4 regions of the Comamonas squillarum genome follow, and region 4 is predicted to be linked to each of the others. Evidence: predicted binding sites of a transcription regulator. Region 4 holds the regulator's gene; each other region holds the start of a gene.
What was found. The regulator LexA, encoded in region 4, represses DNA repair genes until DNA is damaged. The targets are predictions, from matches to a motif close to ACTGTATNNNNATACAGT.

Region 1 (2,991 bases), 730 kb from region 4:
GAAAACCACGATGGCGATGGCGCGGATGAAATAAATGCCCGAGAGCAGGTAGCGCTTGGCCATGCGCTGGCCGAGCGACCCGGCCAGGTAGGTGCCAAAGATGTTAAAGAGGCCGATCAGCGCCAGCGAATAGCTGGCCACATGCGGCGGCAGGCCGAAGTCCTTCAGGTAGCTGGGCATGTGCACGCCGATGAACATCACCTGGAAGCCGCAGACAAAGTAGCCTGCGGTCAGCAGCAAAAAGCTGGGGTTGCGAAAGGCCTCTGCCACAGCCTGGGCAATGGTTTGCTGCGCGCCACCGGCAGCACTGTGCTTGAGCGCGTGGAAATTGGGCTCGCGCAGCGCAATGGCCAGCGGCACGATGGTGAGCACCAGGATTGTGCAGACCAGCAGCGCGTTCTGCCAGCCCAGGCTGGCGATCAGCTGGCCCTCGACCGGCACCATGAAGAACTGGCCAAAGGAGCCCGCGGCCGCGGCCACCCCCATGGCCCAGGAGCGTTTCTCGGCTGGCAACTGGCGCCCGATGACGCCATAGATCACCGCATAGGTGGTGCCCGTTTGCGCCATGCCGATCAAAAGGCCGGCGGTGAGCGCAAACATCAGCGTATTGGGCGCCCAGGCCATGCCGGCCAGGCCCAGCGCGTACAGCAGCGCGCCGCAGACCAGCACCTTGCTGGCGCCAAAGCGGTCGGCCAGCATGCCGGTAAAGATGCCGATCAGGCCCCAGCTGAGGTTTTGCACCGCCAGCGCCAAGGCGAAGGACTCACGCGTCCAGCCCATCTCCTGGGTGATCGGCTGCAGCCAGAGGCCAAAACCGTGGCGGATGCCCATGGACAGGGTCACTACGGCGCCGCCACACAGCAGCACGCGGGCCATGGACAATCGTTGTGCGTTGTTTTGCATAGTCAGGGGATGTGTCTCGTTATTTAAGAACGTGATTGCGGTCTCTACGCGCGGGGAGATCGTAAGCACGTTCTAGAAATTGTTACTCCAACGCCAAAAACCGGCTGTCGCCCGCATATTGCCCGGTGGCTGTCCAAGCCCATTGCAGGCTTTTGCGGCCAAGCGTCGTGAATCGTCAACAAGTTCCACCTGTTTATCTATACAGCTATTTACAATGGCAGCCGCTAGAATGGAAAGTTATGGCAAGCAAAAACACGTCTACCAGTGAATACGCAGAGGGCTCGATACGGGTTCTCAAGGGGCTTGAGCCGGTCAAGCAGCGCCCGGGCATGTATACCCGTACCGACAATCCGCTGCACATCATCCAGGAGGTGATCGACAACGCGGCCGACGAGGCCCTCGCCGGCTTTGGCAAGAAGATCCGCGTCTATCTGCACACCGATGGCTCCATCAGTGTCGAGGACGATGGCCGGGGCATTCCGTTTGGCATGCACCCCGAAGAGCATGCGCCGGTGGTGGAGCTGGTGTTCACCCGCCTGCACGCGGGCGGCAAGTTCGACAAGGGCCAGGGCGGCGCCTACAGCTTCTCGGGCGGTCTGCATGGCGTGGGGGTTTCGGTGACCAACGCCTTGGCCACCCGCATGGAGGTGACGGTGCACCGCGATGGCTCGGTCGCCACGATGGCCTTTGCCGGTGGCGATGTGGTCGAGCCTCTGCAGGTGCGCGCGATGGTCAGCGGGGACCGCAAGCAGGGCACGACGGTGCGCGTCTGGCCCGATGCCAAGTATTTCGAATCCAGCCACCTGCCGATGGGCGAGCTGGTACACCTGCTGCGGAGCAAGGCCGTGCTGATGCCCGGCGTGAGCGTGCAGCTGACGCAGGACAAGAGCCGCGAGACGCAGACCTGGCAGTACAAGGGTGGCCTCAAGGACTACCTGCTGCAGACCCTGCCGGTCGACCCGATCATCCCCGTGTTCGAGGGCGAGGGTTTTGCCGGCCGCAGCGATGACCATTTTGCCGAGGGCGAAGGGGCATCGTGGTGCGTGGCCTTTACCGATGAAGGCCAGCCGGTGCGCGAGAGCTATGTCAACCTGATCCCGACCACGGCGGGCGGCACGCATGAAAGCGGGCTGCGTGATGGCCTGTTCCAGGCCGTGAAGAGCTTTATCGAGCTGCACTCGTTGCTGCCCAAGGGCGTCAAGCTGATGCCCGAGGATGTGTTTGCCCGTGCCAGCTATGTGCTCTCGGCCAAGGTGCTCGATCCCCAGTTCCAGGGCCAGATCAAGGAGCGCCTGAACTCGCGCGATGCCGTACGCCTGGTCTCGGGCATGGTGCGGCCAGCGCTGGAGCTGTGGCTCAACCAGAACGTCGAATACGGCAAGAAGCTCGCCGAGATCGCGATCAAGGCGGCGCAGACGCGCCAGCGCGCCGGCCAGAAGGTGGAAAAGCGCAAGGGCAGCGGCGTGGCCGTGTTGCCCGGCAAGCTGACCGATTGTGAAAGCCGCGACCTGGCCTATAACGAGGTGTTTCTGGTCGAGGGTGATTCGGCCGGAGGCAGCGCCAAGATGGGCCGCGACAAGGAAACCCAGGCCATCCTGCCGCTGCGCGGCAAGGTACTCAACACCTGGGAAGTGGACCGCGACCGCCTGTTTGCCAATACCGAAATCCACGATATCTCGGTAGCCATTGGCGTGGACCCGCATGGCCCCGATGACGAGGTGGACCTGAGCGGTCTGCGCTACGGCAAGATCTGCATCCTGAGCGATGCCGACGTGGACGGCTCGCACATCCAGGTGCTGCTGCTGACCCTGTTCTTCAAGCATTTCCCGCAGCTCATCGACAAGGGCCATGTCTGTGTGGCGCGGCCGCCGCTGTTTCGCGTCGATATTCCTGCCCGGGGCAAAAAGCCTGCGGCCAAGGTCTATGCGCTCGACGAGGCCGAGATGCATGCCATCTTCGACAAGGCCGCCAAGGATGGTGTGCCGCGCGAGAAATGCCAGGTCAGCCGCTTCAAGGGCCTGGGCGAGATGAATGCCGAGCAGCTGTGGGAAACCACGCTGAACCCGGACACCCGCCGCCTGCTGCCGG
Region 2 (2,991 bases), 1.8 Mb from region 4:
AGGCGCTCGCGGGCATCGGCGATCAGCAGGGCATCCACGCCTTTGTGGCGCAGCTCCTGCAGCACGCGGCTGGCGCCATAGCGGGCGGCCTTGGTGTGGATCACGCTGTCGACCACGCGCTGGGCGCTGATGAAGCCCTTGGCTTCGAGCTCGTCGAGGATGGCTGCCAGGTCCTCGCCCTCTTGCACATGGGGGCCGAGCTTGGCCAGCAGCTCGGCACGCGAATGCTCGCGCTGCGCCAGATAGCGCAGCGCCCGGCCCTTGAGGGAGAGTTTGCTGAAAGACATCGGTTCAAATTGCTATAAAACAAATAGCTGCTTGCGCACAGGTTCTGTGCACAAGCAGCTATTCTCAGCGCTGTGGCTAGGCGGCTATCAGCCTTCGGTGCCGGTCGCTACCGGGCCGTCCACCACGCCGTCTTCGGCGGGGCGCAGGCTGATGTTCAGGCTCTCGCGCACCTTGTTCTCGATCTCGATGGCGAGGTCGGAGTTCTCACGCAAGAACTCGCGCGAGTTGTCACGGCCCTGGCCGATCTTCTCGCCGTTGTAGGCGTACCAGGCACCGCTTTTCTCGATAATGCGGGCATTGACGCCCATGTCCAGAATTTCGCCTTCGCGCGAGATGCCTTCGCCAAACAGAATGTCGAACTCGGCCGTCTTGAACGGGGGCGATACCTTGTTCTTGACCACCTTGACCTTGGTTTCGTTGCCGATGGCCTCGTCACCACGCTTGATGGTGCCGGTGCGGCGGATATCGAGGCGCACCGAGGCGTAGAACTTCAGTGCATTACCGCCGGTGGTGGTCTCGGGGCTGCCGAACATCACGCCGATCTTCATGCGGATCTGGTTGATGAAGATGACCATGCAGTTGGTCTTCTTGATCGTGGCGGTGAGCTTGCGCAGTGCCTGGCTCATCAGGCGGGCCTGCAGACCGGGCAGCTGGTCACCCATTTCGCCTTCGATTTCCGCCTTGGGGGTCAGGGCCGCGACCGAGTCGACAACGATCAGGTCCACCGCGCCGGAGCGCACCAGGCTGTCCACAATCTCCAGCGCCTGCTCACCGGTGTCGGGCTGGCTGATCAGGATATCGCCCAGGTTCACGCCCAGCTTTTGGGCATAGCTGGTGTCCAGCGCATGCTCGGCATCGATGAAGGCGCAGGTGCCGCCCAGCTTTTGCATCTCGGCAATCACCTGCAGGGTCAAGGTGGTCTTGCCCGAGGATTCAGGGCCGTAGATCTCGATGACCCGGCCGCGTGGCAGGCCGCCAACGCCCAGCGCAATGTCCAGACCCAGCGAGCCGGTCGACACCACCTGGATGTCCGACACCGCTTCGCCTTCGCCCAGCTTCATGATGGTGCCCTTGCCGAACTGCTTTTCGATCTGGGCCAGGGCGGCGGCCAGGGCCTTGGCTTTTTCGCTGTTGGCTTCGGGTTTGGTGGCGGGTGCGTTCATGGATTTCTCCTTGCGTTTGATGGTCATGTCGTCGATCTGGAGATCCAGCTGTTTGCATATACAGCCTGGATGCTTGAACAGTAGTTTATGGGATGGGTATATTTTATAGAAGCATTTTTTTAGTCAGTTTAGTTGACTATATGCACAATAGCGACTTCGCCCTTTTTCAGCCTTTTTAGGCTGCTCGCCATGCCCATTCTTCTGCCCCATTTGCCCGATGACAGCTGGCGCCTGACCCATATGGGCCGCCTGCTGGGCCACGCGATGCGCCGTTTTGATGCCCGTGTGCTGCAGTTGATGGCCCAGGACGAGGCCGTGCCGCTGGCGCTGTCGCACCTGGCCGAACGCGACCAGGTGAGCGCCGCCCATGTCCACATCACCCGCCACCTGTCGCTGGCCGGCGACCGCCTGGTGGACCTGGCGGCGCGCGCGGGCATGAGCAAGCAGGCCATGGCCCAGCTGGTGGACCAGTGCGAAGCCTGGAACCTGGTGACCCGCGAGCGCGACCCGCGCGATGCCCGCGCCCGCATCGTGCGTTTTACCGAGACCGGCCTGCTGTGGCTGCAGGCGTTTGAGCGGGCCGTCACCCAGGCGGAGGCGGAGTTCCGCGCCGAGGTCGGCGAGCAGGTCGCCACCGTGGTACAGCTGGGGCTGGAGGTCTATGGGGCCGACAGCTGAGCGGTTGCGCTTTGCCGCGTTCAGCGGCGCTTGCGCTCGAATTTGTAGAACAGGTTGGGCTCGGAGACGATGTAGATGTTGCCGCTGTGGTCCATCGCCAGGCCTTCGGGCTGCGGCACCCGCTCGGCCAGCCCCGCCATATCGGCCCACAGCGGCATCACGCTGAGCAGGTCACCGGCTCGGCTGTATTCGTACAGCACCGACGATTCCTCCCCCAGCAGCAGCAGGTTGCCGCTGCGCGGATCGACCTCGATGGCGGCCAGATCGGTGCTGGGCATGTCGTCCACCGCCGGCACCTCCCAGGTCGAGACTTTCATATCGACCAGGCCCGGCTTGAGCTTGGACAGCGGCGCATCCATCACCAGCACCTGCATCGGCCATTTCTCGGTCACGGCCAGCAGCTGCTGGCGCTTGGCATCCCAGCCCAGGCCTTCAAGCGCAAAATTCTTGATGGCGATGTCATTGAGCTGCACATAGGGACTGTGGTCGAGCGATACCTCGGTCACCCCCTTGCCAAACTGCACCCAGTAGATGCGGTTGCTGCGCTCGTCGGCAATCGCAAACCAGTCGCCCTGGATATGGGCGATGCCTTCGGTATCTCTGGCGCCATGCAGCGGCGCCAGCCGCAGCAAGCGGCCATCGGTGCTCAGCTCGGCAATCTGGGGCGGGCGGTTGGTCACCGCAAACAAGGTCTGGGTCTCGGGGTTGAAGGCCAGGCCTGAGAGGTTGTCGGCAATGCCGCTGACCACCTTGGCATCGATGCTGGCCCGGTAGTGCGGCAGGTTGGCAGGCGGTGCCGAGCGCGGTGCAGACTGCAGCGCATCGGTCTGCCCCGGCATGGCAATGACGTGGTGCCACTGCA
Region 3 (2,991 bases), 1.3 Mb from region 4:
GCAGCGCCTTGTTCGTTGATCGCCCAGTCGGGCGCCTTCTTGCCGCTGGCGCAGCCGCCCAGCACAGCGGCAGCCAGCAGTGCGGCGGCCAGGCGGGTGGTGATGGCAATCATGGCGCTCATGGCAGTCGCACCTCGGCATCCTTTTTGGCAAACGGCCATTTGCGGTTCAGCTCGGTCAGCATGCCTTCCACCTTGCGCAAGTTGGCTTCCACATCGGCACGCAAATCACCCAGCTGGTGGGTGGCATCCTTTGCATTGGCGCCCACGGCCTGGGCCTCCACCAGCACCGCATCCACCTTCTTCAGGCTGCCGCGCACATCGCCCAGCACGGCATTGAGCTGCTGCACCGTGGCGCGCACTTCGGGCATCACGCCATCGGCCCCAAACACCTGCTTGTCGGCATTCTTGGCCAGGCCGTCCAGCCGCGCCAGCAGCTGGTTGGTGCGGTCCAGGGTCTGCGATATCTTGCGCGCCTCGGCGTCGCCGCCCATGACCACGCCCAGCGCGCCGCTGGGGCCGTTGAGCTTGGTGCTCAGGTCACGCAGCTGCTCCAGGGTGCCGCCCAAGGCCGAGCCAGCGGAGGTCATCATGTTCAGGTTCTCCAGCAGCTGGCGGGCATTGCTCATCAGCTGGGGTAGCTCGGCCGTCGCATCGCCCGACAGCACCGCGCGCACAGCGCCGTCCTCCAGCTGCGGGTCGTCCAGAATGCCCGAGTAGGCCTTGATCGTCGTGCCGCCCACCAGGCCCTTGACCAAGGTGAACACGCTGCTGCTACGCAGCCAGTGTGCATCTTTCTCGGGCACATCCACATGGATGCGCACCGTGCCATCGGGCGCCAGCTCGATCTTGCTGACCTTGCCGATCGCAAAGCCGGAGAAGGTCATGTCCAGCCCAATGGAGACGCCTTCGGAGTCATCGGCCGTCAGGATCAGCGACTGCTTGGGCTCAAACACGCCGCGCGCATACATCAGGTAGAAGGCCGAGCCCAGGATCAGCAGCAAGGTAAACAGCAGCAATGCCCCGGCCTTGCGCTCCAGGTGCGGCACCGGCGCCAGGCCGTCTACCGCCACACCATCGACCACGGCCATACGCCGCGCAGAGGCGGCAGAAGACGGCGGCGCGGGGCGGTCGGCAGAGTCGTGGGGTTCTGGTATTTGCATGTACCGCGATCTTACCCGGCTGGCTGCCCGCTTCAAAACAAAGCTGCAATGGGTTGTTTTGAAAGGCAGACACTCACTTTCCAGCCCAGTCGCCCGCTGCTTGCCCGTCGCTTGTTACACATCGCAGCCGCGCAAGCTCTTATACTGTACATATATACAGTTATTTGCCATGCCTAAACTCGATGCCCTGTCCCTGCCGCCCACGGTGGCCGCCCAGCTCTGGCGCGGCGACCACCTGGTGCGCGCGCCGATGGCGGGCATCCCCACTGGGTGGGATGCGCTGGATGCCGAGCTGCCTGGCAAAGGCTGGCCCAGCCAGGGCCTGACGGAGGTGCTGCAGCCCCAGGCTGGCACCTTGGAATGGCGCCTGACCGGCATGGCCCTGCAGCAGTGCCCAGCGCACAAACCTGTCATCGCACTGGGCCCGCCGCTGCCGCCCCATGCCAGCGGGCTGGCGCAAAGCGGCCTGGCGCCTGGGCAGCTGGTCTGGATCCACGGCAGCCGCCCGCAAGACCAGCTCTGGGCGCTGGAGCAGCTGCTCCGGGCCAATGCCGCAGCCGCCCTGCTGGCCTGGCTGCCCCAGGTGCAGCCCGAGCAGATACGCCGCCTGCAGATCAGCGCCCAGCAGTTTGAAGGCCTGGTGTTTGTGTTCCGGCCCGAGAGCAGCCGGCACCAGGCCTCGGCGGCGCCACTGCGCCTCTTGGTGCGCAGCAGCCAGCCCTGGTCGCTGCAGCTGGAGCTGCTCAAACGCCGGGGCCCTGTGCACGAGGGCACGCTGGAGCTGCCCGCCGTGCCGCCCAGCCTGCAAGCCGTGCTGCCCGCGCGCCTGTGGCCCGGCACCGTGCCGCAGCCAGCCACCCTTCCTTCCACCAACTCGACCCGAGCCATCCTCTTGCCAGACCATGACAGCGATCTGGGCCGCCCTGCTGCCCCAACTCCCCCACCCCGCCGCCAGCGCGCGCCCCAGTCCAGCCTGCAGCACTGAGGCCACCCCAGCCGCGCCCGCCACGCCCACGGCCCAGATGCAAGGCCTGGCACTGTGGGCGCAGCAGTTCACGCCGCGCCTGGCCTGCGTGCCCTCGGACAGTGTGTTTGGCGATGCCCTGGTGCTGGAGCTCTCGGCCAGCGAACGCCTGTTTGGCGGCCGCCAGCAACTGGCCCGGCGCCTGTTGCGCGAGAGCCGGCAGCTGGGCGTGCAGGCCATCAGCTGGGCCCCCACCAGCCTGGCGGCCATTGCGCTGGCGCGCTGCGGCATCCGCCACGGCATGGGCCAGCCGCTGCCCCAGATGCTGGCGCCCCTGCCCTTGCAGGCCATCGATGCAGTGGCCCGCCATGCCGAGCTGCTGAGCCAGCTGGGCTGCCAGAGCCTGGGCGCCGTGCATGCGCTGCCCCGGGGCGCGCTGGCCCGGCGCATGGATACGGACATCCTGAAAGCCCTTGACCAGGCCCATGGCCTGCTGCCCGACCGCTACCCCTGGATCCAGTTGCCCGCCCGCTTTGATGCCCGGCTGGAGCTGCCCATGCGCATCGACCAGGCCGATGCGCTGATGCACGGCGCGCGCCAGCTGCTGCTGCAGCTGTGCGGCTGGCTGGCGGCGCAGCGGGCGGGCGTACGCAGCTTTCGGCTGTGCTGGTGCCATGATGCGATGCGCTCCCGCCATGTAGGCGATGGCGGTGAGCTGACCATCCACACCGCCAGCACCACGCGCGATCTGCAGCACCTGTGCCGCCTGCTGCAAGAGCACCTGGCCCATGTGCAGCTGCAAGCCCCTGTCGGCGAGCTGCGCCTGCATGCCGATGCCCCCGAAGCGTTGCAAGAGCGCAGTGCC
Region 4 (2,991 bases):
GTTGTTCTGGAAACCCTCCGGTAGGCTGTTGCCTGGCTGCTCACCCTTAGCCGGCCGCACCTAGCCGGCCGCACCTAGCCGGCCGCACCTAGCCGGCCGCACCTAGCCGGCCGCACCTAGCGGCAATCGGGTCTGCCTGCGGCAAGATGCCGCGCCGGGGACGCTGAGCCCCATGCGCAAACCTTCGGCTAGTCTGGCCCTATTCGCAGCGTTCAACGCATGCTGGCGGCCAGACTTGATGCCCGCCCGAACAGCAGCTTAGACCGCGTGCAGATGTTCCAGCCGCTCCAGGCGCTCGAGCTCGGCACAGATATCGGCCATGCTGCCCGACATGGCCCAGCGCATACCCTTTTGGCGGTGCAGGCTGGCCGGTTGGGCCCAGTACATCTTGATGGGCGCATCATTGGCGGCCTGGGCGCTGCAGCGCTGCACCGACAGGAAGGGGCGGGTGTGGGACTGCGCAGCTGCTGAGAGGCGACGGCGCGCAGCGGGTTTGCGCGGCAGGCGGATGCGGTCGATGGGGCGCTGCACTGGTGCACCATCGGCAGGCGAGTCAACGCGGGGCGTGTCCATGCAGGAGGTATCCGCGCCTGACGTATCCACGCTGGACTGAGCTACCGGGCCATCGAGCAAGCTCAGCTGCTGGGCGGCACCGCGCTGTACAGCGGCAGAGGACGCGGTGGCAAAGCAGTGCACCTGGGCGGCCAGTTGGCCGTCATTGGCGGCGCCATGGCCGGGGCGGCGGCGGTTGCTGCGCACAATGGCACGCTGGATGGACTGGAACCAGGGCAGGCCAGCGACGAGGGAAAAAGGCGCAAGCGCGCGCAATGCATCTGCTACAAGCATAGGAGACTCCTTGGTATACGGGTAACAGCAGGATTGCGCAGGGCGAGCGCATCCCCCAGGGCTGTGGGCCAAGAGCCCACAACGCCCGCTACCTGGGGTTGCGCAGAAAAGGGAGGGCCGAGGGGGCCGCTAGGCCTAGTTCAGCATCGTGTTGCGGATCAGGCCCACGGCAATGCCTTCGATCTCAAAGGGCTCGCCGGGCTGCACGATGATGGGCAGGTAATCCGGGTTTTCGGCCAGCAGTTCAATGCCGTCCTTGGTGCGCTGGAGGCGCTTGACGGTGACGTCATCGCCCAGGCGCGCCACGATGATCTGGCCGTTGCGGGCCTCGCGCGTGGCTTTGACGGCCAGCAGATCGCCATCGATGATGCCGACATCGCGCATCGACATACCGCGCACCTTGAGCAGGTAATCGGGCTGCTGCTGGAACAGGCCGCCCTCCACGGTATAGGTTTGGTCGACATGCTCTTGCGCCAGGATGGGCGAGCCGGCCGAGACGCGGCCGATCAGCGGCAGGGCCAGCTGGGCGAGCTCTTGCACCACGCGGCCCAGGCCGGCCGTGGCATTGGACACGCCTGCCAGCGGCGACGAAAAGCGCGTGCCACGTGCGGCATTGATGGAGCGCACAGTATCGCTTTGCAGGCGAATCCCCCGGGAGGTGCCGCTGACCAGCTCGATCACGCCCTTGCGGGCCAGCGCCTTGAGATGGTCTTCTGCCGAATTGGCCGATTTGAAGCCCAGTTTGCTGGCAATCTCGGCGCGCGTTGGCGGGGCGCCGGTGCGCGAAATGGCGGTCTGGATCAGGTCCAGAATTTCTTGTTGGCGCGCGGTCAGTTTGGGATGGTCTCGCATAAGATCTCCGTGTGATCTGCGGTGCCGGGCAGAAGCAAAGCCACTGTGCATCCAACACCTGTATATCAATCCAGTACCTGTATTTTTAACCAGTTTTTTGCAGGAGGCAAGCCTTGCAGCCAAAAATTTTGATCATCGGCACCGGCGGCACTATCGCCGGCATGGCTGATGACGCCGAGAAACCCGGCCAATACCGCGCGGCCCAGCTGTCCATCGCGGCCTTGCTGGCGGGCGTGAGCGGTATTGAGACTGCGGCGGCAGGCCCGCTGGATGCGGTGCAGATAGCGCAAATTGATAGCAAGGACATGAATGACGAGGTCTGGCATGCGCTGCTCAAGCGCTGCGATGCGGCCATGCACGATGAGGCGGTGCGTGCTGTTGTTATCACCCACGGAACGGATACGCTCGAAGAGACTGCCTGGTTCCTGCATTGCGTTTTAGGGCGCCTGGCCAAGCCCGTGGTGCTGACCTGTGCCATGCGCCCGGCCAATGCCTTGATGCCCGATGGCCCGCAGAACCTGAAGGACGCCGTGGCCGCCGCTGCGGCGTTGGCTGCGGATGGCCAGCCGCTGCTGCGCGAGGTCGTGGCCGTGACGGGCGGCGGCGAGCTGCACAGCGCGCGCTGGCTGCAAAAGGTGCATCCGCACCGTTTGCTGGCCTTTTCATCGGGCGAGCAGGGGCCCCTGGGCTGGGTGGATGGCGTGACCGTGCGCCTGCGCCAGGGCTATGCCTCGCCGGCACCAGGCGCAGCGGATGGCTACAGCGGCAGCCAGTGGCTGGCCGCCTTGCCTGCCCCCGCCAGCCAGCCCTGGCCCTGGGTGGAGATCGTGACCAGCCACGCGGGCCTGCGCCCGGGGCTGGTGGATGCCCTGCAGGCCCAGGGCATCGACGGCCTGGTGGTGGCGACCACCGGCAATGGCACCGTGCATGAGCTGCTTCTGGAGGCCATGGCGCGCGCACGCCAGCAAGGTCTGCCGGTATGGCGCAGCAGCCGCTGCAGCGATGGTGTGATCAGCGATGCGGTATTGCCTGGGGTGGCCGATTTGGAAAAGGACTTGGCGGTGGCCTTGACGCCCTACAAATGCCGGGTCAGCTTGCAACTGGCGCTGGCGCTGGCGCAGGTCCAAGCCAAGGCCTAAAGCAGCCGCCGCATGCCGGTCTGCTGATGGCATGAGCAGGCATTAAAAAAGCCACTGTCGCAAGACAGTGGCTGTGCGGATAAGTCTGTGCGACTTATCAGGCCTGCAGCGCGGCAATGGCGCGCTGCGTGATCTCTTCGACCGAGCCCATGCC

Region 1: the regulator LexA is predicted to act here: its motif matches at 1,092-1,109, upstream of N4T19_RS22715 (DNA topoisomerase IV subunit B).
Region 2: the regulator LexA is predicted to act here: its motif matches at 1,499-1,516, upstream of recA (recombinase RecA).
Region 3: the regulator LexA is predicted to act here: its motif matches at 1,306-1,323, upstream of imuA (translesion DNA synthesis-associated protein ImuA).

Annotation. Positions count from the first base shown of each region.
Region 1 is NZ_CP104377.1:5,003,082-5,006,072, forward strand. Features, by position in the region: gene N4T19_RS22710 (MFS transporter) at 1-903, opposite strand, end outside; gene N4T19_RS22715 (DNA topoisomerase IV subunit B) at 1,143-2,991, shown strand, end outside.
Region 2 is NZ_CP104377.1:3,889,694-3,892,684, reverse strand. Features, by position in the region: gene recX (recombination regulator RecX) at 1-287, opposite strand, end outside; gene recA (recombinase RecA) at 375-1,451, opposite strand; gene N4T19_RS17840 (MarR family winged helix-turn-helix transcriptional regulator) at 1,641-2,129, shown strand; gene N4T19_RS17835 (SdiA-regulated domain-containing protein) at 2,150-2,991, opposite strand, start outside.
Region 3 is NZ_CP104377.1:1,935,955-1,938,945, forward strand. Features, by position in the region: gene N4T19_RS09055 (hypothetical protein) at 1-122, opposite strand, end outside; gene N4T19_RS09060 (MlaD family protein) at 119-1,162, opposite strand; gene imuA (translesion DNA synthesis-associated protein ImuA) at 1,332-2,147, shown strand; gene N4T19_RS09070 (Y-family DNA polymerase) at 2,065-2,991, shown strand, end outside.
Region 4 is NZ_CP104377.1:618,715-621,705, forward strand. Features, by position in the region: gene N4T19_RS02865 (hypothetical protein) at 259-846, opposite strand; gene lexA (transcriptional repressor LexA) at 982-1,698, opposite strand; gene N4T19_RS02875 (asparaginase) at 1,812-2,837, shown strand; gene adk (adenylate kinase) at 2,935-2,991, opposite strand, start outside.